DNA from 2 places in the Scopulibacillus cellulosilyticus genome. Region 2 is predicted to be linked to the other one. Evidence: a T-box and tRNA genes for the amino acid it is inferred to sense, from the RefSeq annotation. Region 2 holds a T-box; the other holds one or more tRNA genes.
The links. A T-box is a leader RNA that pairs with one kind of tRNA and senses whether it is charged. The one in region 2 lies ahead of ACFQRG_RS09425 (valine--tRNA ligase), so its partner is inferred to be a tRNA-Val.
Positions count from the first base shown of each region.

Region 1: it has a tRNA-Val gene. The T-box ahead of ACFQRG_RS09425 (valine--tRNA ligase) is inferred to sense a tRNA for this amino acid. The anticodon was not compared.

Region 1 is NZ_JBHTCO010000034.1:55-10,608, forward strand. Features, by position in the region: partial or broken rRNA gene ACFQRG_RS16795 (23S ribosomal RNA) at 1-67, shown strand, start outside; rRNA gene rrf (5S ribosomal RNA) at 207-322, shown strand; tRNA gene ACFQRG_RS16805 (tRNA-Asn) at 368-442, shown strand; tRNA gene ACFQRG_RS16810 (tRNA-Thr) at 445-517, shown strand; gene ACFQRG_RS16815 (nucleoside 2-deoxyribosyltransferase) at 673-1,098, shown strand; gene ACFQRG_RS16820 (hypothetical protein) at 1,284-1,514, shown strand; gene ACFQRG_RS16825 (ion channel) at 1,844-2,227, shown strand; tRNA gene ACFQRG_RS16830 (tRNA-Glu) at 2,348-2,422, shown strand; tRNA gene ACFQRG_RS16835 (tRNA-Val) at 2,434-2,509, shown strand; tRNA gene ACFQRG_RS16840 (tRNA-Thr) at 2,514-2,586, shown strand; tRNA gene ACFQRG_RS16845 (tRNA-Tyr) at 2,618-2,702, shown strand; tRNA gene ACFQRG_RS16850 (tRNA-Lys) at 2,707-2,779, shown strand; tRNA gene ACFQRG_RS16855 (tRNA-Leu) at 2,888-2,971, shown strand; tRNA gene ACFQRG_RS16860 (tRNA-Gly) at 2,987-3,061, shown strand; tRNA gene ACFQRG_RS16865 (tRNA-Ala) at 3,069-3,144, shown strand; gene rocF (arginase) at 3,381-4,280, shown strand; gene ACFQRG_RS16875 (aspartyl-phosphate phosphatase Spo0E family protein) at 4,338-4,499, opposite strand; gene ACFQRG_RS16880 (hypothetical protein) at 4,781-4,915, opposite strand; gene ACFQRG_RS16885 (hypothetical protein) at 4,927-5,316, opposite strand; gene sigW (RNA polymerase sigma factor SigW) at 5,619-6,185, shown strand; gene ACFQRG_RS16895 (anti-sigma factor) at 6,198-6,821, shown strand; gene cdaA (diadenylate cyclase CdaA) at 7,097-7,918, shown strand; gene ACFQRG_RS16905 (CdaR family protein) at 7,911-9,401, shown strand; gene glmM (phosphoglucosamine mutase) at 9,688-10,554, shown strand, end outside.
Region 2 is NZ_JBHTCO010000011.1:2,218-12,771, reverse strand. Features, by position in the region: gene ACFQRG_RS09450 (rod shape-determining protein) at 1-660, opposite strand, end outside; gene radC (RadC family protein) at 733-1,422, opposite strand; gene ACFQRG_RS09440 (SPOR domain-containing protein) at 1,835-2,878, opposite strand; gene ACFQRG_RS09435 (prepilin peptidase) at 2,994-3,752, opposite strand; gene ACFQRG_RS09430 (bifunctional folylpolyglutamate synthase/dihydrofolate synthase) at 3,978-5,282, opposite strand; gene ACFQRG_RS09425 (valine--tRNA ligase) at 5,358-8,000, opposite strand; T-box leader at 8,049-8,297, opposite strand; gene ACFQRG_RS09420 (hypothetical protein) at 8,444-8,626, shown strand; gene ACFQRG_RS09415 (hypothetical protein) at 8,610-9,632, opposite strand; gene ACFQRG_RS09410 (hypothetical protein) at 9,629-10,540, opposite strand.

The DNA of each region.
Region 1 (10,554 bases), on a different contig from region 2:
AGGTCTGAGGTGGAAGCGTGGTGACACGTGAAGCTGACAGATACTAATCGGTCGAGGACTTAACCAAATTACAACATGTCTTATATTCGCTTCTGGTTTTGAAGGTTCAACCTTCTTATACATAGTCTGCTCCTGCACCGACGTTAGAGCAATGAAGTATTGCCTGCTCGTCGCAAACCTGCAGAGAAGCAGATTCAAGTAGTTGGCTTGGTAGCAATGGCGAAGAGGTCACACCCGTTCCCATCCCGAACACGGTCGTTAAGCTCTTCAGCGCCGATGGTAATTGGGGGCTTCCCCCTGTGAGAGTAGGACGCTGCCAGGCAAACTTTTTATAATGATAAATATCAGAATTAATTATTAATATTGTTCCACAGTAGCTCAGTGGTAGAGCAATCGGCTGTTAACCGATCGGTCGCAGGTTCGAATCCTGCCTGTGGAGCCATTGCTTCCATAGCTCAGTCGGTAGAGCACTTCCATGGTAAGGAAGGGGTCATCGGTTCAAGTCCGGTTGGAAGCTTTATAACAGATGACGAAAATCCCTTGATAAAGGGGTTTTTTTAATGCTTTTAATTATTACAGTTAAATAATTAAAAGTGTTTGTTTTGTTCTTATTCTCCGTTTTGTTTTTTCAACTCCTTTTTTATATAATTGGGGAATTAAGGAGGTTAATGAATGAAAAGGGTTTATTTAGCCAGTCCATTTTTTAATAAAAAAGAGATTACATATTTAGAGCAGGTTGAAGAGATTTTAGAGGAAAAAGGTCTGCAAGTATTTTCACCGTTCCGAAATCCAATAGATAAACAAGTTGAAGTGGGTTCACGTCAATGGTCAATTGAAACATTTATGAAGGATATTAAATACATTAAGTGGGCTGAAGCAGTTGTAGGTATTTATCATGGCAACTATTCAGACAGCGGAACGGCATGGGAATTTGGTTACGCTTTTGCTGTTGGCAAGCCTGTAATTTTAATACATGTTGGTGAAAACAGTAATCTTATGGTGCATGAAGGTGCACACGCCAATATTAGGTTGGAAGAACTGAAAGGTTATGACTTTGATCAACTAACGAGCTCTTTCTATACAGGTGAAATGCTCTAAAAGGCTTATATGACAATTATAAATTTGGGATGGGTTTTATTAAGTTTGTATGATGGCATCCCATCAAGATATAATTTTTAAATGACTAAAGGATTTAGAAAAGTTGTTTTCGGGAAAAATGTTGTAATGTAAGCGATAATAGCTCTGATCATCTTTATTATGTTTGATGGTAACGATTAACTAACATGAAAAGAACACATTTGGCTAAATATAATATTGTTCGCAAACAAGTGAACAATATTAAAAAAGTGGTGATAGCGTTGGATCAAAGAACAAATTGGATGCCGTTAATTGCTTCGGTTGGAATTGGCGCTGTTGCTTATCAAATGATGAAGCCAAATAATAGAATGACAAATGCGGTAAGAAACCGCATGGGTCAAATGTGGCGTCAAAGGGAACTTTTCCCAAACCGTTAACTTGGCTGAACAATCAGGAGCTTTGCTCCAACATTTTCACAGGTTACAGAGGCCTTTTTCTAAGGCCTCTGTTTTCATACTATCCTGGTAACGTAGATGTTGTTTAAGAGCGGCTGCCAAGATGAGGCCGAAGTATTAAAAACTGCTTCTATGCAAAGAATATTTAAAGGTGTGAATCAAAATTCGCCGCAAAGCTGTATAGAAGATGATTCAAGCAGGTGCCTTTCAACCAGAAAGTTGTATTTCTTTGAGACTTAACACCCAGCTAAATCCTCTTTATTAAATATTTCTGTGACCTGTTGCATAGCATGTACAAAGGGGTTTGAGCTATGAACAGACATGGATTAATTTATAATTCGCTGGCTTTATTCATATTATGTGTAAATATTATCGGAACCTTTACAGTCATTTATTTAATATTAGATGTTCTTAACCTTGGACAAATTGTTGAGCATCATACAGCGATAACCGATATGCCTTATTGGGTTGATAAAGGTACAAGAACTTTATATTTTAGTGCAATTACATTGTTATCGGTTGGATATGGTGATATAACCCCATTTGGATGGTCCAGGGGTGTTGCTATTTTAGAAGCAGCAATAGGCTATATACTTCCCGCAGTAATTACTGTACAGTATCTTCGTTTGTTTCCTACACCAATTGAAAAATGGCTTAAAAGTAAACAATCAAAGGACGATAAAAAGGAAAAATAAAAGGTCAGTTTATGTACAATTACTGTTAAGTATTCAGAAAATAAAAGTTTTTATATTCCTCTTTACAAATGATGATTGTCTAGATATAATAATAAATGTCGATTGAAGAAGAAAAACATTGGCCCGTTGGTCAAGTGGTTAAGACACCGCCCTTTCACGGCGGTAACACGGGTTCGAATCCCGTACGGGTCACCAACATACATATTGGAGGATTAGCTCAGCTGGGAGAGCATCTGCCTTACAAGCAGGGGGTCACAGGTTCGAGCCCTGTATCCTCCACCATTATGCCGGCCTAGCTCAATTGGTAGAGCAACTGACTTGTAATCAGTAGGTTGGGGGTTCAAGTCCTCTGGCCGGCATTTTTTATTTAACAAGTTATGAATATGGCATGGAGGGATAGCGAAGAGGCCAAACGCGGCGGACTGTAAATCCGCTCCCTACGGGTTCGAAGGTTCGAATCCTTCTCCCTCCACCACTTTGAGCCATTAGCTCAGTCGGTAGAGCATCTGACTTTTAATCAGAGGGTCGGAGGTTCGAATCCTCCATGGCTCATCATTCTAGAAGTTAGAGGTTAGAAGTAAGACGTTAGAATAACTGCTTTTGCTTTGATGAGATTCAAAAGAATCCAACTTCAAACTTCTAATGTCCAACATCCAGAACGCGGGTGTGGCGGAATGGCAGACGCGCTAGATTCAGGGTCTAGTGTCCTTTACGGACGTGGGGGTTCAAGTCCCTTCACCCGCATTAAATATAAATAACGCGGAAGTAGTTCAGTGGTAGAACATCACCTTGCCAAGGTGGGGGTCGCGGGTTCGAATCCCGTCTTCCGCTCCATTATAATGGGGCCTTAGCTCAGCTGGGAGAGCGCCTGCTTTGCACGCAGGAGGTCAGCGGTTCGATCCCGCTAGGCTCCACCAAACTCAAATACAAATCCCTTTGACCTTAGACTTTAATCAGTTTAAGGTTTTTTGTTTTTTGATGTTGAAAACTTCAATTTCATCATTTATTTAAAATAAATGGATATTAATTAAATGAAGAAATGAGATGGTGCATTTTTTTAATTAAAGTAAACAAATAATTTTCTATTTTTAACATTTGTAGTCTCAACCACTTATGTATAAAATAGAAGTGTAGTCAAAGGAGGCTGTAATAGATGAAAAAGCAAATATCAATAATTGGCGCACCAATGGATCTAGGACAATCAAGAAGAGGCGTAGATATGGGCCCAAGTGCAATAAAATATGCCGGGTTAGTCAAAAGGCTGGAGGCTATTGGCTATGATGTAGAAGATTACGGTGATATTGAAATCAGCCGTCCTGATAAAAAGGAACAAGATCATTTATTGTTGAAAAATTTGAAAGCGGTTACCGAAACGAACGAGAGACTATATCACGCGGTTAGTGACATCATTGAAAAAGATCGTTTCCCGCTCGTTTTAGGCGGTGATCACAGTATAGCGATCGGAACATTGGCCGGTGTCGCTAAACCGCATAAAAACTTAGGCGTTATTTGGTATGATGCTCATGGTGATTTGAATACAGCAGAAATTTCACCCTCCGGAAATATTCATGGTATGCCCCTTGCAGCAAGCTTAGGGTTGGGACACGCTTCACTGACAAGTATCGGCGGCTATCAGTCTAAGGTTAAGCCTGAAAATGTTGTTATTATAGGCGCGCGTTCTTTGGACAAAGGCGAAAAGGAACTGATTCGTGAGAAGAATATTCGTGTCTTTACGATGCATGAAATAGATAGATTAGGAATGACTGCGGTTATGAACGATGCCATCAATTATTTAAAGGACCGGACAGATGGTGTTCACCTTAGTTTGGATCTGGATGGACTGGATCCAAGTGATGCTCCTGGCGTTGGAACTCCTGTGTTAGGAGGCATTTCATACCGTGAAAGCCATTTAGCCATGGAAATGCTGTCAGAAGCTGATATTATTACATCTGCAGAATTTGTAGAAGTGAATCCAATAATAGATGAAAAAAATAAAACAGCCGAAGCTGCTGTTGCGTTAGCGGGCTCATTATTTGGAGAAAAGCTTCTCTAACAAAGTTATCCCATATAAATAAGCCAACCGCTATTATCATTTAAAGCGGTTGGCTTATTAAATGTCCAGATGTTGTGTTTTTTGGTATTGATTAATGAGTTTATCAAGTTTTGTACTAAGTGTCAGGACATTTTTGGACGACAATGTTTGTGTATTTGCAGCTATTAAAAGATGGCTGCGGGTTTTTTCAATTTCGGCCATTAATTCAAACCTGGTCATGACAAAATATCCTCCGAAACATAAACTTAAACATAGTCTTCCCTTTTTTATAAAAATAGAAACATCCTTTTTGCAATTTCAGAAAGTTTAACTTCACTATAGGATCAAAGTATAAGTGCGACAGCGAGACTGGGAAAACAGTTGGTTAGTGAGACTTATGCTCTGGATTACTAGGCGGCTGCCTTCGCATTAAGGCTTGGCACCAGCCAAGTTTTCAGGAGATATCAAAAACTGAAGTTTAAATTGGAAAGGAAAAAACGAATGTTATATTTCGTTTGGTTTTATATTTTTCTGGCGTCAAAATCCGGGTTGTACTGAACTTTTGAACTGAAGCCCATGTAACAATAAAGGACAACAAAACCGATGCCGACAAGGAAGTTAACAATCGGAATAATGCAGCCAATTAACCCCAACAACCAAAGAGGACTCATGTTATAAGCTTTGAATAGTCGTACCATCCAGATAATATACAGTACAGTTGGAATAATCGAAGATATAAGAACCAAAATGATATAGATCTATAGATCACAAAGGCAGGAGTATCTTGCCATACAGCTAAAATGATAACACCTATTACGATGCCTGCAATAGGCAGCAAAAACCAAAGAATATTCCAAGCGCTTTTTTTAATTGCCCAAAAAAATGGCCACAGCTGCGCGATTGGGATATAGGCCAGCCAAGCATGTTTAATGTTTGCCTTTTGGTACATTTTGAACATTGCTGTTGCTTGTAAAATATAAATGGCTAAAAAGACAATCCACATAAAAACACTAAAAGCCCCAAAACCATACAAGCCCATTGAATAATCTTTATCCATTTCTTGTTCCCCCTTATTTTAATCCATTTTAATCAATCACTTCCATTTTGATGAAATTTTTTGCTGCTTATTTCTTACCCTTAAATCATAAAAGCCTAACGTCATAAAAGATTTTATTCATAATAAACTTGGCGTATTACTTTATAAACTGATTGGTTTGTATGAAAATGTTATTTATACTAAAGGGGGTTTGTAAATTTATTTATTAAAACCGCCATTAAATACCAATTGTTTGCTAAAATTAAGCTGGAACCTCATGTTTCTATCTTCGTATATATAATTACTCAGAAATGAGGCTGAATATGGACCCGAAGATTAAACGTTTAATTAAAAAAGTAAAAAAAGGTGATCAAGCCGCGTTTAGCGAGCTTGTTAATCTTTATAAAAACCAGGTTTATAATATATGTTATCGAATGGTGGGTTTACCGCAAGAAGCAGAAGATTTGGCCCAAGAAACTTTCCTGAGAGCCTATACAAATATTGAGCGCTATGAAACGAACAGGAAATTCTCGACGTGGCTTTATAGGATTGCAACCAATTTATCTATAGATTATTTACGAAAGAAAAAACCAAGTGATTATCTTGATGCGGAAATTCCCGGCACCAATGGGTTTAATATGTATATGCATATTGCCTCTTGTGAGCGGCTTCCCGAGGAACATTTATTAGAAAATGAAATGCAGGAAACCATTCAATATGAAATAAGTCAATTGCCCCCGAAATATCGTTCGGTTATTGTTTTAAAATATTTACAGGATTTAAGTCTAAAGGAAATCAGCGAAATTCTGGATATTCCGGAGACTACAGTTAAAACAAGAGTGCATCGGGGACGGGAAGCGCTAAGGAAACGATTACGTCACTTTTTTTAAAGAGGTGAGATCATGGCTTGTTCATTAGAGATGAAACAGCTTATAGATGCTGTTCTTGATAAAGAGGCTGCAACCTGGGAACAGGAGAAGCTAAAAGCTCATATACAAGCTTGTGATAATTGTAAACAGCATTATCATCAGTTAGTTAAATCGGTGGATCTTATTAAACAATTGGATCAACAACATCCCCCTGAACATTTCACTGCATCCGTTTTAAGCTGCATTGCTGCACCCAATAGGGAATACAAATATAAACGTTGGATGAAACGCCACCCGGTTATGACTGCAGCGGCCATTTTTATCTTCTTAATGCTTGGTTATGTTTTTTCGCTATGGGAACAAACGCCGTTTCAAGCTATGGTTAAAGGAAAGGGGCGTGTTGAATATCATGGGCACACAGTCGTTGTTCCAAAGGATGAGGTTATAAAGGGGGATTTAATTGTACAAAACGGTAAGGCCAAAATAGAGGGTAAGGTTAAAGGGAATGTTGTTTTAATAAACAGTCATTCTCTCCTTGCTTCAGCCGGTCATGTCACCGGTAAAATTGAAAAGGTCAATCAGATCATGGAATGGGCATGGTATTATATTAAAGATTTTTTCACACGTCTATTTATATTAAAATGGCTGCCCGTTTAGGCAGTCCTTTTTAGGGAACGGGCCTAAGATCCACTCATACCCACATAATCTTAATACAGTCATTGAATAATTCTTAATATCAGAAATGAACTATACGAAGCGGGACTGCGAAAAGAGTAAATCAGTCAGACTTGCTCTTAAGTGCCAGGCCTAATCGCCGCCATACTCCCAATCTGCATGTTTTCTTTAAAAAGAAATGTATGAACATGTAAATTTTATATTATGCTATAATTGAGTTTGCGGCATATATGCATCTGATATGGAGGAAAAGTGCCATGTTTTCATGGATTCATATAAATATTTTAGATTATTTGAGTGAAATAATTGATATCTTGTTAGTGACTTTCGTGATTTATAATATCATCATGGTCATTAGAGGAACAAAGGCCGTACAGTTATTAAAAGGTATTATGGTTATCATTGCTATATGGTTTTTAAGCAGTTTCTTTGGCTTAAAAACATTAGAATGGTTATCAAATATCGCTATTACGTACGGATTGTTTGCGATTATCATTATTTTTCAGCCTGAATTGCGAAGAGCGTTAGAACAGTTAGGGCGGGGCCGGTTATTTTCTCGTCAAGCGCCTAAGGATGAAAAACAAAAGCAAACAATTGAAGGCATTGTTAAAGCAACCTCTTACATGGCCAAGCGGCGGATTGGCGCCTTGATGTCTATTGAACGGGAAACAGGGTTAAATGAATATATAGAAACGGGCATACCAATGAATGCTCATTTGTCTTCACAGCTCTTAATTAATATTTTCATTCCAAATACCCCTTTGCATGATGGGGCGGTTATTATAAAGGGGAATGAAATAACAGCTGCGGCATGTTACTTGCCGTTATCTGAAAGTCCTTTTATTTCAAAAGAACTAGGTACACGGCACAGGGCTGCGATGGGTGTCAGTGAAGTTACCGATAGTATTACCGTTGTTGTTTCAGAGGAAACGGGCGGTATTTCGGTAACGAAAAACGGTGAGTTGAAACGTGATATCTCTGAAGACAACCTGAAAGAATTGTTAGAACAGGAATTAATATATACCTCAAGAACTAGCAGCTCTTTACGCTGGAATTGGAGAGGTAAGCATCATGGATAAATTATTTAAAAGCAAATGGTTTATAAGAATACTTTCATTTCTGATTGCGTTAATGTTATATACCGTTGTCTCATCGAATGATCAATCGGCGGGCGGCCAGGCTACAAGGATTATTGGCAAGTCAAGCCAGACTGCCGCCGTGACCGAGCCGTTAGAGGTCATATATGACCAAGATAATTATGTCGTTACAGGGGCGCCAAGTACCGTTAAGGTAGAGATGAAGGGGCCGAGCGACCTTATTTTAAAAGCTAAATTATTAAGTAATCGCAAGGTATATATAAATCTTAACGGCAAGGGACCTGGACGTTATTCGGCTACAGTTCAAACAGACGGCTTTCCATCGGGCATTAAAGTGACCCCCGTGCCGTCAAATGTTAATGTAGAAGTTCAAGATAAAACGTCAAAAACACTCCCTGTCAGCATAGATGTAGCAAATAAAGACAAGGTTCAAAGCGGTTATAATGTGGGCGTGCCTGAAGCAAGCACAGACACGGTTAAAGTAACCGGCAGCAAAAAAGCGGTTGATTCCGTAGCGTTTGTTAAGGGGGTTGTGGATGTCAGCGGGGCAAGCAGCACCGTTAGGCAACAAGCGACACTTCATGCTTATGACAGCAGCGGCAATCTGCTTAATGTGAATATCAGCCCATCAAAAACCTATGTAAAAGTACCGATCATAGGCGGCGATGCTAAAAAGGTTCCGATTCATATCAGTGAACAGGGTCAACTGCCGGATGGGGTCAGTATTGATTCAATACAAGTTGACCCCCAAACAGTAACAATATATGGAAGCAAAGATGTGTTAGATACGATTGATTCTATAGATGGCGTTGTTTTACCCCTGGATAAAATAACTGGTGATAAAACATTTCATTTAGACGTACCAACACCGAATGGAGTGAAAAAGGTTGATCCAGGCACAATCAAAGTAAAAGTTAAGGTAACAGCTTCAGGTTCATCGAAAAAAAGTAATGGCCAAGAAACTAAAGATAACAATCAAACAACATCAGATAATAATAATGACCAATCTTCCAATGACAGTGGCACGTCAGCAAATAATGACCAAAATCAAACGGGTTCTTCAAATGATAGCACCCCAAGTGATAATAACAATAATAGCAGTAATGACAGTAAAGATAATAGTCAAAGTGATAAAGACAAGGCAACATCAGGTACAACGTCAAATGGAAGCTCGAATGATTCGAAAGATAACACATCCAAAGATGACGGGCAAAATGATGATAATGGTCAATCTTCCAAAGATGGTGACACGTCGGCAAATAATGACCAAAATCAAACGGGTTCTTCAAATGAGAACACCCCAAGCAATAATGACAATAATAATGATAACGATAGTAAAAATAATAATCAAAATGACAATGGCCATCAGACTACATCAGGTTCAGGTTCAACATCAACAGGACACTCGGATGATTCGAAAGATAACACAACCAAAGATGACGGGCAGAATGATAACACAAATTAGCTCTAATGGCAGGGATTCCAAACAGAATTCTTTTGGCCTTAAATGTCAATAAGAAGTTCCGGGTTAAAAGCGGAAATCTGATAAAGATATTTCTTACTGTAAATAAGCAGTTAGGCGAGGGTCCACACCCGGTTCCTGCTAATATAAGCCCCGGGTGATATTCAAAAGGGCATTCCGTACAAGAGGAATAAATTAAAACAACAAAAAATTAACGATAGTGACTCTGCTGTTGAAAAAGCATCGACTCAGACAAACAACGAAGGCGAAGATAAGGAGCGATAAAGAAATGGGAAAATACTTTGGAACTGACGGTGTAAGAGGTGTAGCCAATACTGAACTGACACCGGAGCTTGCTTTTAAATTGGGCCGTTACGGCGGCTATGTATTAACTGAGGAAGCGGACCGCCCAAAAGTTCTTGTCGGTCATGATACACGCATTTCGGGATATATGTTAGAAAGTGCATTAATCGCGGGATTGCTATCCATTGGTGTAGAAGTAATGAAGCTTGGTGTTATTTCTACTCCAGGAGTAGCCTATTTAACTAAAGTGATGGGGGCACAGGCGGGTGTCATGATTTCCGCATCACATAATCCGGTTGCTGACAATGGTATTAAGTTTTTTGGGGCGGATGGATTTAAACTGAGCGACGAACAAGAAGCAGAAATTGAACAATTATTAGATAAGGATGAAGATAACCTGCCGCGTCCTGTTGGCGCAGATATCGGCTCACAAAGCGCCTACTTTGAGGGCGGGCAAAAGTATCTTCAGTTCTTAAAACAAACGGTTCACGTAGAAGATTTTGCAGGTATCCACATAGCATTAGATTGCGCAAACGGTGCTACCTATTCCCTAGCACCGCATCTTTTTGCAGATTTGGAAGCAGATATCTCAACAATGGGCACATCTCCAAATGGGACAAATATTAACGAAGGCGTCGGTTCAACGCATCCTGAAGCCTTAGTCGAGCTTGTTAAAGAAAAGGGCGCTGATATTGGGCTGGCTTTTGATGGAGACGGCGACCGCCTTATCGCTGTTGATGAGAACGGGAATATCGTAGACGGCGATCAAATTATGTACATTTGTGCAAAGTATTTAAAAAGTGAAGGCAGGCTGCACCATGACACGCTGGTTACGACAGTCATGAGTAATATA
Region 2 (10,554 bases):
CTTGCCGGCTGATCCAATTTGCAGCTTTAATGCTTCAGCAGTTCTTTCACCTATCATTAAGTTATAGGTCTTCTTTATATACTGGATCACAGCATCATCCATCTCATCGCCGGCTACACGAATTGACTGGCTGGTAACGATGCCTCCAAGTGATATAATAGCTACTTCTGTTGTACCGCCGCCAATGTCCACAACCATGCTGCCGGTCGGTTCCCATACCGGTAAATCAGCGCCAATCGCCGCCGCAAACGGCTCTTCAATCGTATAAGCTTCCTTTGCGCCTGCTTGTTTTGTCGCATCTTCAACCGCACGCTTCTCAACGGCAGTAATGCCCGATGGTACACAAACCATAACATTAGGCTTGCGCGAAAAAACAGACCGCGTTTTTTGAGCTTGATTAATAAAATATTTCATCATAGTAGCGGTCGTTTCAAAGTCGGCGATGACCCCATCTTTCATTGGGCGTACAGCCACAATATTTCCCGGAGTTCTGCCAATCATATTTTTAGCTGAATTACCTACAGCTTCAATTGTGTCTGTATCAGTACGTAATGCAACTACCGAGGGTTCCCTCACTATAACACCTTTACCTTTAACGTAAACGAGCGTATTCGCCGTTCCCAGGTCGATTCCCATATCTCTAGAAAATCCGCCAAACATCTATGTAATCTCCCTTCATGATGCAAAACTCATAAATTAAATTATAACTTAAATATCATGAAAAAAATAGTACTAAACTATACCTTTTTCTTTCAAACTTATAAAAATTTGATCACCAATAATAATGTGATCCAAGACATCAATACCAAGCAGCATCCCGCACTCAACCAACCGCTTCGTAACCTCAATATCTTCCCGGCTCGGTGTCGGATCGCCGCTTGGATGATTATGAAAACATATAATCGAGGCTGCCGATCGCCGCAGGGCTTCTTTAAACACCTCACGCGGATGGACGATTGAAGCATTCAGACTCCCGATGAAAATCGTTTTTTGATAGAGTACTTGATTTTTGGTATTTAAATAAAGACAGACAAAATGTTCTTGCGCCAAAAACCGCATATCCTCCATCACGTACTTCGCTCCATCTTCAGGAGAGCGGATCACGTAACGTTCTTCGTTTCGCAATTGGCTGACACGTCTTCCTAACTCTATCGCGGCAATCAATTGAACGGCTTTTGTTTTACCTATACCTTTCACACTTTCAAGTTCCTCAACACTTGCCTCCTTCAGGAGAGTAAGTCCTTCAAATTTGTGAAGCAAGCGATGAGACAATTGAAGAACTGATTCTTCTCTCGTACCGGTTCTCAAAATAATTGCGAGTAACTCCTGATTGGACAGAACATGAGCGCCTTCCTTGATTAATCTTTCTCTGGGCCGCTCTTCTTTCGGTACATCACGGATCATCAAAACTTCTTCCAACATAATTCCTCCTAAATAATTGTTCCGTGACTGACTAAGATGCTTTTTCAAGCATACTTCCCCGCATGACAAACCATTTCCTTATAATAAAGATGTTCAATAAGTTTTGAACACGCACTTACAGTCATTTGAACGCGAGCACTTCATCGTTACCGACATTGAGTATAGATGATTCGACCGGGTGAGTTAAGATTTGAAAAGAGCGTTCATGAAAAAGGAAGGATGAAATCAGCATTAACATGATAGTTGAAGAGGTTAAAAGAGGATGTATGATTGATAACATAAATGTATCATAACGTTACTCCTCTGTCATTAAAAAATCTTTTCATGTTCCTATCCAATCCCAATAAAGAGGGTTCGTCAGGACTTTATTTTTTATGACAAGGCAAAACAAAAAAACTCACCGCGGCGAGTTTTATGATAACAGCTCTTTATAGAGCAGCATAGCATTAAGCAAATGCTGCTGCAGGTAACTTCCTGTCTTTTTATCAAGTTTATCCTTATGCTTATCTAAGTATTGGACACTTTTAGAAATTTGGTTGGAAAACGAGTGAAGTTTATCCTGATCTTTCTTCGTAAACACGCCTTCAGCTTCATTTTCCGCCTTTTTTAACTCACTTTCCATTGCCTTTATTTTATTCATATCTTTATTATTGATTGAACCGCCTTCATTGAGAATCATTTGTCCGCTTACGGGAATCATTGATACTAATAAATCATTGCCTAATTTCATAAAGTTATAGGCATTTCGTTTAACTGTCTTCTGCTTGCTTTTTGCGGTCCAATCTTTTGTATAAACACTAATGCTTTGATCCTTGAAATAATTTTTCATACGGTTAACATCCGATTGATTTGTTTGAGCGCCAATAAATACATAATTATTGCCGTCCTTTTCAACTACTCCCGGCACACCTTGCTCGTGAAAGCCATTAACCAGTGCATCTGCTTGGCTTTTATTTGAAAATACACCTGCTTGGATAACATATAAATGAAGGCTGAGATCTTTAGCGGGGAGTGCAGAAGCATTTTGCTTCAGTGATTGGCCCGGTTGACTGGCAGTTTCCGTGTTTGAAACAGTTGAGACTGCATGATTTTTTCCATGTCCCGAAAAAGCTAAAAGGAGAGTGAATCCCAAGCCCATACCTACGATTATTGCCGCAAGCAGAGGTATCCAAATATGTTTTATTAACAGGAAGATTGGTATATGGTCATTTTCACTTTTAGTCTTACTTTTCTTTTTCTTTAATTTTGATACCAAGCTTTCATGGGTGACAGCAGATTGCTCTTCTATTTTATCAGATTTAAGCGTTTCCTTTTCTTCATTGGGAAATACTTGACGCCAATTAAGACTTTTATCAGAATCAGCGGCCGCAGTTTCCGCCTTAGTTATTTCTTCGAGGGAATGTTCCTTGCCGTTAAATTTAACAATAATGTCTGGATCAGTCTTTTTTTTGACCAATAGCAACCACTCCTTCCCAGAATATTACGTGTATATCGAAGAATAGCATACATCGTCAAAAAAAAGACAAGACTTTTGTCGTCCTGTCCTAATTTCTTTTCGTCATTTTTTTACACTACGAAACCAAAGATACGTACCAGCGCATCATTTGCTCCCCAAAGAAGAATGCCATAAGCGTCCCAAGTGAAATAAACGGACCAAACGGTATAGGCTGTCCCTTCTTCAACCATCCTGTCAATTGTCCTCCCCCGCCGATGACCGCACCAAAAAATGCTGATAAAAACAATGCTAATAACACAGTCTCCAGACCTAATAAATATCCCAGCACGGTAAAAAGCTTAATATCTCCTCCGCCGATGCTCCCCCTGTTAATATAATTAATAGAAAAAAGAATAAAAAAACCGGCGATACTTCCAGCGGCAGATTGCCACCATGGAGAGATTGGGAAAATAATTCTATAGAAGATAAAAAGAATAAAAAATACGATAAGAACCTTATCAGGTATGATCATATCTGTTATGTCCGAAACAAAAATGATAAGCAGAAGGGAGATTAAGAGCCATCCCATAATAATTGAGGAAAGTGAAGGTTCAATAATGAAGGTAAAAACAAACAATAAAGCACAGGAGATTTCAACGATTGGATATATTAAAGAAATGCGGATACCGCAGCCGCGGCATTTTCCGAGTAAAAAAAGGTAAGAAATAAATGGAATCATTTCATGAATGGGGATTTTCCGGCGGCAATTTGGACAATGTGACGACGGGAATGCAATGGATTGGCCCCGGCTTACCCGGATACCAACAACATTATAAAAGGAACCAAGAATTAACCCGACAATAAAAATATAAAAGTAAATAACTATAAACCTCACATCCTTTTAAGATTTAAACATATTTTACTAAAATTTCATCAACTTTGGAATAGTTTTTTAATTTAAAAACAAGTTAGGATAAAAGGCGATCCTAACTTGTCGATTGGTGAATTTAAATGCAGGAATGAGTGTGTGCCTGCGCCGTTGAACTATTCAAGAAGTAAAGGCCATTTCTCATCGCAGCTTATTCAGGATTATTTCCAGCTTCCTATCTATCGTAAAGCCTCATTGATGTTTATTCAGGTTGAAGCTTTGTCGAACTTCGGTAATAAAATAAAGAGATCCTGTTACAAGAATGACATCATTTTCATCTGCATCACGCTTCATGCCGGCTAATGCATGTTGCCAGTCATCGGCCTGTATTTTATGCGGATGATTTGAATAACCGTATAATTCATCCGCTTTAGCTGCCCTTGGGAAGTCGAATGATGTGAAAGTAAGCTCGTCTGCTATCTTTTCAACCTCCTCCAACATCGCTTCATTTTTTTTATCTGTTAATGAGGCAAAAAGGACTTTAATCGTCCGGTCTTTATAATAACGTTCAACCGTTTCCGCTAAAGCATGCATACCTTCAGGATTATGCGCGCCATCCAATATAACTAGCGGATCTGCCGTTAAAATTTCAAAACGCCCCGGCCAATGCGTTTCTTTAATACCCTGAATCACATGTTCTTCTTCTACATGCAAAGCAAAATATGTTTTTAAATAATCAACTGCCATTAATGCCGTTGCTGCATTGATGAGCTGATGAAACCCTTTCATTTTTGTTGTTAAGTTCGAATAATGGCTGAACACGGATGAGAAATCAAAGCATTCTTCATCATCACCGCCGTGATCTGTAATATGAAATGACTGTCCAAAAACGTATAGTTTGGCATGCTTCTCTTCCGATGTTTCTTGAATAACTTTAAGAGCATCCGGATGATCACTTGCAGTAATAACTGCTGTACCAGATTTTATAATTCCGGCTTTTTCGCGGGCAATTTCCTGAATGGAATTGCCAAGGTACTGCATATGATCCATGCCGACATTTGTAATAATTGAAACTAACGGCGCAATAACGTTTGTTGAATCTAATCTTCCGCCAAGACCAACTTCGAAAATAACCAGGTCACAAAAGTTAATTTTCGCAAAATAAACGATGCCAATTAAGGTCACAACCTCAAATTCTGTCGGTGTCCCAAGATCAGTGCCTTCCAATTCTTTGACGTAAGGATAAATAATATTTGCCGCTTTAATTAAATCCTCATCACTGATTCCTTCACCATTGACAGAAATCCGTTCATTAAAGCTTGTAATATACGGTGATGTAAATGTCCCGACATCAAATCCCGCTTTTTGATAAATGTTTCTTAGGAAACTGACTGTTGAGCCTTTGCCATTCGTCCCGCCAACATGAATCGTACGAAGCGATCTTTCGGGATGGTTAAGCCTCTCTAAGACCCGCTCCATTCTCATCGTACCCGGTTTAATACCATGAGGAAGAAGTTGATGTATCCAGTTCATCGTTTCTTCTATTGTTTTAAACATCATAATAACCTCCATTGGAAAGGATGACGAACATTGTCCGTCACCCTTATTTGCAACTTGACACTAAGGATTTCTTCAGCCTTGAAGCTCCTTGATTCTTTCTTCAACTTTTTGGCGTTTTTCCAGGTAATCTTTTTCTTTTGCTTTTTCTTCGTCAACCACTTTCTTTGGCGCTTTATTAACAAAACCTTGGTTGCTTAGTTTCTTTTGAACTCTTTCAACTTCAAAGTTAAGCTTTTCAAGTTCTTTTTTCAAACGATTAATTTCTTCATCAATATTAATTAAGCCTTCAAGCGGCAAATAAATTTCTGCGCCCGTCACAATAGATGATACTGATTTTTCAGGAGCTTCGAGTTCTGTTTGAATATCTAATGTTTCAGGGTTACAAAATCTTTCCAGGTATGCCTTATTATTAATAAGACTTTCTTTTTCTATATCTGACGCTGCCTTAATTTGAATATGAATGGGTTTGCTTGGCGCCACATTCATTTCGGCACGAATATTGCGGATTGAACGAATGATATTTTGCAGCAATGTCATCTCTTGTACAGCCGATTCCGAATGCCACTTTTCATTTACCGTTGGCCAATCAGACAGAAGAATTGTTTCTCCTTTATGAGGTAAGTGCTGCCAAATTTCTTCAGTTACAAACGGCATAATCGGATGTAAAAGCTTTAAAATTTTATCCAGAACATAAGTAAGAACCGACTTGGTTGTTTGTTTCGCTTCCTCATCATCACCATATAGCGGCAATTTAGCCATTTCAATATACCAATCACAGAAATCATCCCAAATAAATGAATAGAGGTAACGGCCGGCTTCTCCGAAGTCATAGGCTTCAAAGAGATTTGTAACCTTTTCAATCGTTTGATTCAGCCTTGTCAAAATCCATTGATCACTGACAGTTTTCTTACCTGATAAATCGATATCCTCAGCAGTAAAATCTCCAAGGTTCATGATGGTAAAGCGTGATGCATTCCATATCTTATTGGCAAAGTTCCAATTCGCTTCAACCTTTTCCCATTGGAACCTTAAATCTTGTCCAGGCGTTGTCCCGGTTGCCAGTGTATAACGAAGGGCATCGGCGCCGTATTTATCAATAACATCCATTGGATCAATACCATTGCCAAGCGATTTACTCATTTTCCTGCCTTCGGCATCACGGACCAACCCATGTAATAAAACATCATCAAAAGGCTTTCCGCCTGTAAACTCAATCGATTGGAAAATCATCCGGGCAACCCAGAAGAAGATAATATCGTATCCGGTGACAAGCGTGTTTGTCGGGAAATAACGTTTGAAATCAGGATCTTCTTCATCTGGCCAACCCATGGTAGAAAACGGCCATAGCGCTGAACTGAACCATGTATCAAGAACATCCTCATCCTGCTTCCAATCTTCAGGATTTTCAGGTTCATTGATACCAACATATACCTCGCCGGTTTCTTTATGATACCAGGCTGGAATCCTGTGACCCCACCAAAGCTGTCTTGAAATACACCAGTCACGGATATTTTCCATCCAATGCAAATAAGTATTTTCAAAGCGTTCCGGGACAAAGCGAATTTTATCATTCTGTTTCTGAAGGGCGACCGATGCGTCAGCGAGCGGTTTCATTTTGACAAACCATTGTGTTGACAAATATGGTTCAACAACAGCGCCGCTTCGTTCTGAATGACCAACCGAATGATGATGATCTTCAATCCGATCTAAGACACCGTCAGCTTCTAAGTCCTTAATAATTTGTTTCCGGCATTCAAAGCGATCTAGACCTTGGTACTTTCCGGCTTGTTCATTCATCGTTCCTGATTCATCCATGACAAGGATGCGCTCAAGATGATGACGGTTGCCAATTTCAAAGTCATTAGGATCATGAGCCGGAGTAATTTTAACCGCGCCGGAACCAAAGCTCATATCTACATATTCATCGGCTACAATCGGAATTTCCCTGCCCACGATAGGAAGGATAGCTGTTTTTCCTATCATATCCTGATAGCGTTCATCATCCGGGTGAACGGCAATTCCTGAATCGCCGAGCATCGTTTCAGGTCTTGTTGTCGCAATTTCAATTGTCCCTGAACCATCACTAAGCGGGTATTTTAAATGGTAGAGATGTCCTTCTACCTCCTTATAAATAACCTCAATATCGGATAAAGCTGTTTTCGTTGCCGGGTCCCAGTTTATAATGTATTCACCGCGGTATATCAGCCCTTTTTCATAAAGATTAACAAAGACTTTTTTTACGGCATTTGACAAACCTTCATCAAGAGTGAAACGTTCGCGGGAATAATCCAGGGAAAGGCCAAGCTTTGCCCATTGTTTTCGAATAAATTCTGCATATTCTTTTTTCCATTCCCATGCAACTTCTAAAAATTTCTCGCGGCCAAGCTCATATCTTGAAGTCCCTTGCTCCTTTAATTTACCTTCAACTTTTGCCTGAGTCGCAATCCCGGCATGATCCATTCCCGGAAGGTAAAGCGCATCATAACCTTGCATGCGTTTGAATCTAATTAATAAATCTTGCATCGTCGTATCCCAAGCATGCCCCAGGTGCAGCTTTCCGGTTACATTTGGAGGCGGGATAACGATGGAATATGGCGGTTTTGAAGTATCCATTCCTGCTTTAAAATAATTATTTTTTTTCCAAGTATCATACCATTTTTCTTCAGTTTGGCTTGGATCATATTTTGTGGCCATTTCACGTTTGGTGTGCTCCATTTTTTTCCTCCTTCATCTTTTGAACAAAATAAAAAGAGCCTTCTTCTCACAAAGGACGAAGAAAGCTCCGCGGTACCACCTTAATTTATACGGAATAATCCATACACGCTTAACTGGATAACGGTGTAAAACCGGCTTTTTCTACTTAGCGGATGTTCAATTTGAACACTATTTCAAGCTATTCAAAAAAGCAGCTCAAGGGCGACTTCCATATCTTCCGCTAAAGAAGCCTCTCAGCTAATGACTTCTCTCTCTTATAGCTTCCAATCATGTACTCTTCCCTGTCTCAGCATCTACTTATATTAACAATCTTATTTTAATTAAAAATATGCTCATTCGTCAACAGATGTTCTTATTTTAACCTATAAAATCATATTTATACGTCACAAGCATGGGCGTTTTTCATAGACTGTATAAAGAATACTTTAAAGGGGGATAAGCATATGTTTAATCGCTTTAATATGCCGCCTTGGCTAAGAAAAATCAGAGACGGTTTTGAAGTTATTCTTCTTCCGCTCATTTGCTTTCAATTATTACGAACCATTTTCTTTGCTACGGGAATTGATGTTATTATTCTCGTTTTGCTTATTTGTTGTTATATTTGTTTTCTTAAGGGGTGGATTTAGACTGTCCCGGTTCTTCGGTTTGATCTAAAACTTTATCCAAATGATATATCCCTTCAAACACGGAAAGGGTCTTTGACCATCTTTCAACAAAAGTGATATCACCAGTACGATCAGTCCTTTCAATGTAATCAACAAGAATTTGATGAAACTCATTTGTTTGATGAATCATGCCTCTTAACAATAACCTTTCTTGACTGCTTAAAGGGAATTGGGATAGATAGCGCTGTATCATTTGATGACATTGTTCTTCATCGAACCGGAGATCCTTGTTTGCCCTTTTTAATAAAAAAACTAAATCCGAAGCCGGTCGGTCCGGTTGTACGTGTTCGAGACTTATTAAATAATTTTGTTCATTTTCTATCAGGAGATGCTCCGGCAAAAGTTGGCGGTGACATAAAACAATGCGATCTTCTTCGGACTCGGCATTAGCTTGAGACCATTGGTCAAGAACATTTTTCATTTGCTCGTGTTCTCTCATTAATTGTACAAAGGTTGTCAAATAATATTGTTCAAATGGTGAAGGGTAAATCCTGTGTTCAGCAAAGTCGGCAAAACGTTCATAAAATTCTTTTCTTCTTTGCCATCTGTCCATGATTTGTTGATAAAATGTCTCAGTCTCTTCTTTATTTTTCCTGACTGTCTGTACGGTCCCGCTATGCAAGGCAGCCGCGGCATCTATTAACCGCTCATATTTAACATGCAAATCAGTTGTTGTCTCATTTATCCAAGGCATCAAATAATAGCATTGACTTTCACTATTGATAAAATGGTCTCCATATTTATTTGGCAGAATAGGCAAAGCACTCAACGAACGGCTGGTTAAAGCGTTGCGGGCAGCAAGAAAGGACTGCTGTTTTGACGCGGACATAGGTGTCCCTTTTAAAGCAAAAATCCCCCGAAAAGTTTCTATTTTAATAATAGAATTCCTTTGCTCAATATGAGCCGGCGTAAAATCATAATGAAATAACACACGGGAAAGCTCATTTTCTTCGGCAGCCGTTGTCATAAAACATACCCCTGTTCCTTAAGAAATTGATAAAAAAAAGTTGTTGTCCGGCTCGTTGCATCCCATTCTGTTTTAAACTGTTCAAATAATATTTGTTGACGTTCAAATCGTAAGTTATCAACCATTCTTTGCCATTCATCCGGAAAATATAAATCTGCTAATAGTTGATGTGCATGACGGTTTAAGGGAGAAATCTTGTCAACAGTTTCTACTAAATTGTAAAAACTCTTTTCATTGGTTGCCATTAACCATTTCTTTAGAAAATCAGAAAAGGTTCTGTATCCTATAACAGGTGTTGACTGACCAATCTCCCAAAATAGTTTGCCGGACAGCCATTTTCCTCTTTCAACCGGTAAAAAAGCCGTCGTGTATGGTACATATTCTAACTCGTTTTGACGCAGCAAAGACTTCATTTTTCTAATCCGTTCCCCGACTGTCGGTACACAGCGCTTTATCATTTGATACTCTGCACTATTTATTTGCGGTTGCCATCTATGCATATATTCAAATGTTTGATATGTCTTTTCTATATTTTGACTTAATAATTGAGAATAACCTTTTGCTGGCACCATACTTCTGTTTAACACAGTACCGATAAATTGTCCCCATGATTTTTCATTGCCTTCCAAGTCAGCGCGTTCTTCTAATACATCATGACATGTTAAAAACCCGCCTGATTCAAATGGAATAAAAAGCTGACCGGATCCGGTCACCAGCATCCGGTCAACATAAAAGGCGTCACAATATAACCTGTGCCGCCAATTAATATGCCATTGCAGAGTATTAAAATCCCGCCAAAAATAAACTTTTTTCTTTTCGGTGCCGGTCTCAATGATTGGCTCATGTTCACGAGACCATGCTGCGTTTTCAAAATAATAATGTGTTTTAATTAAAGAGAGGATATCCATAATAACATATGGTC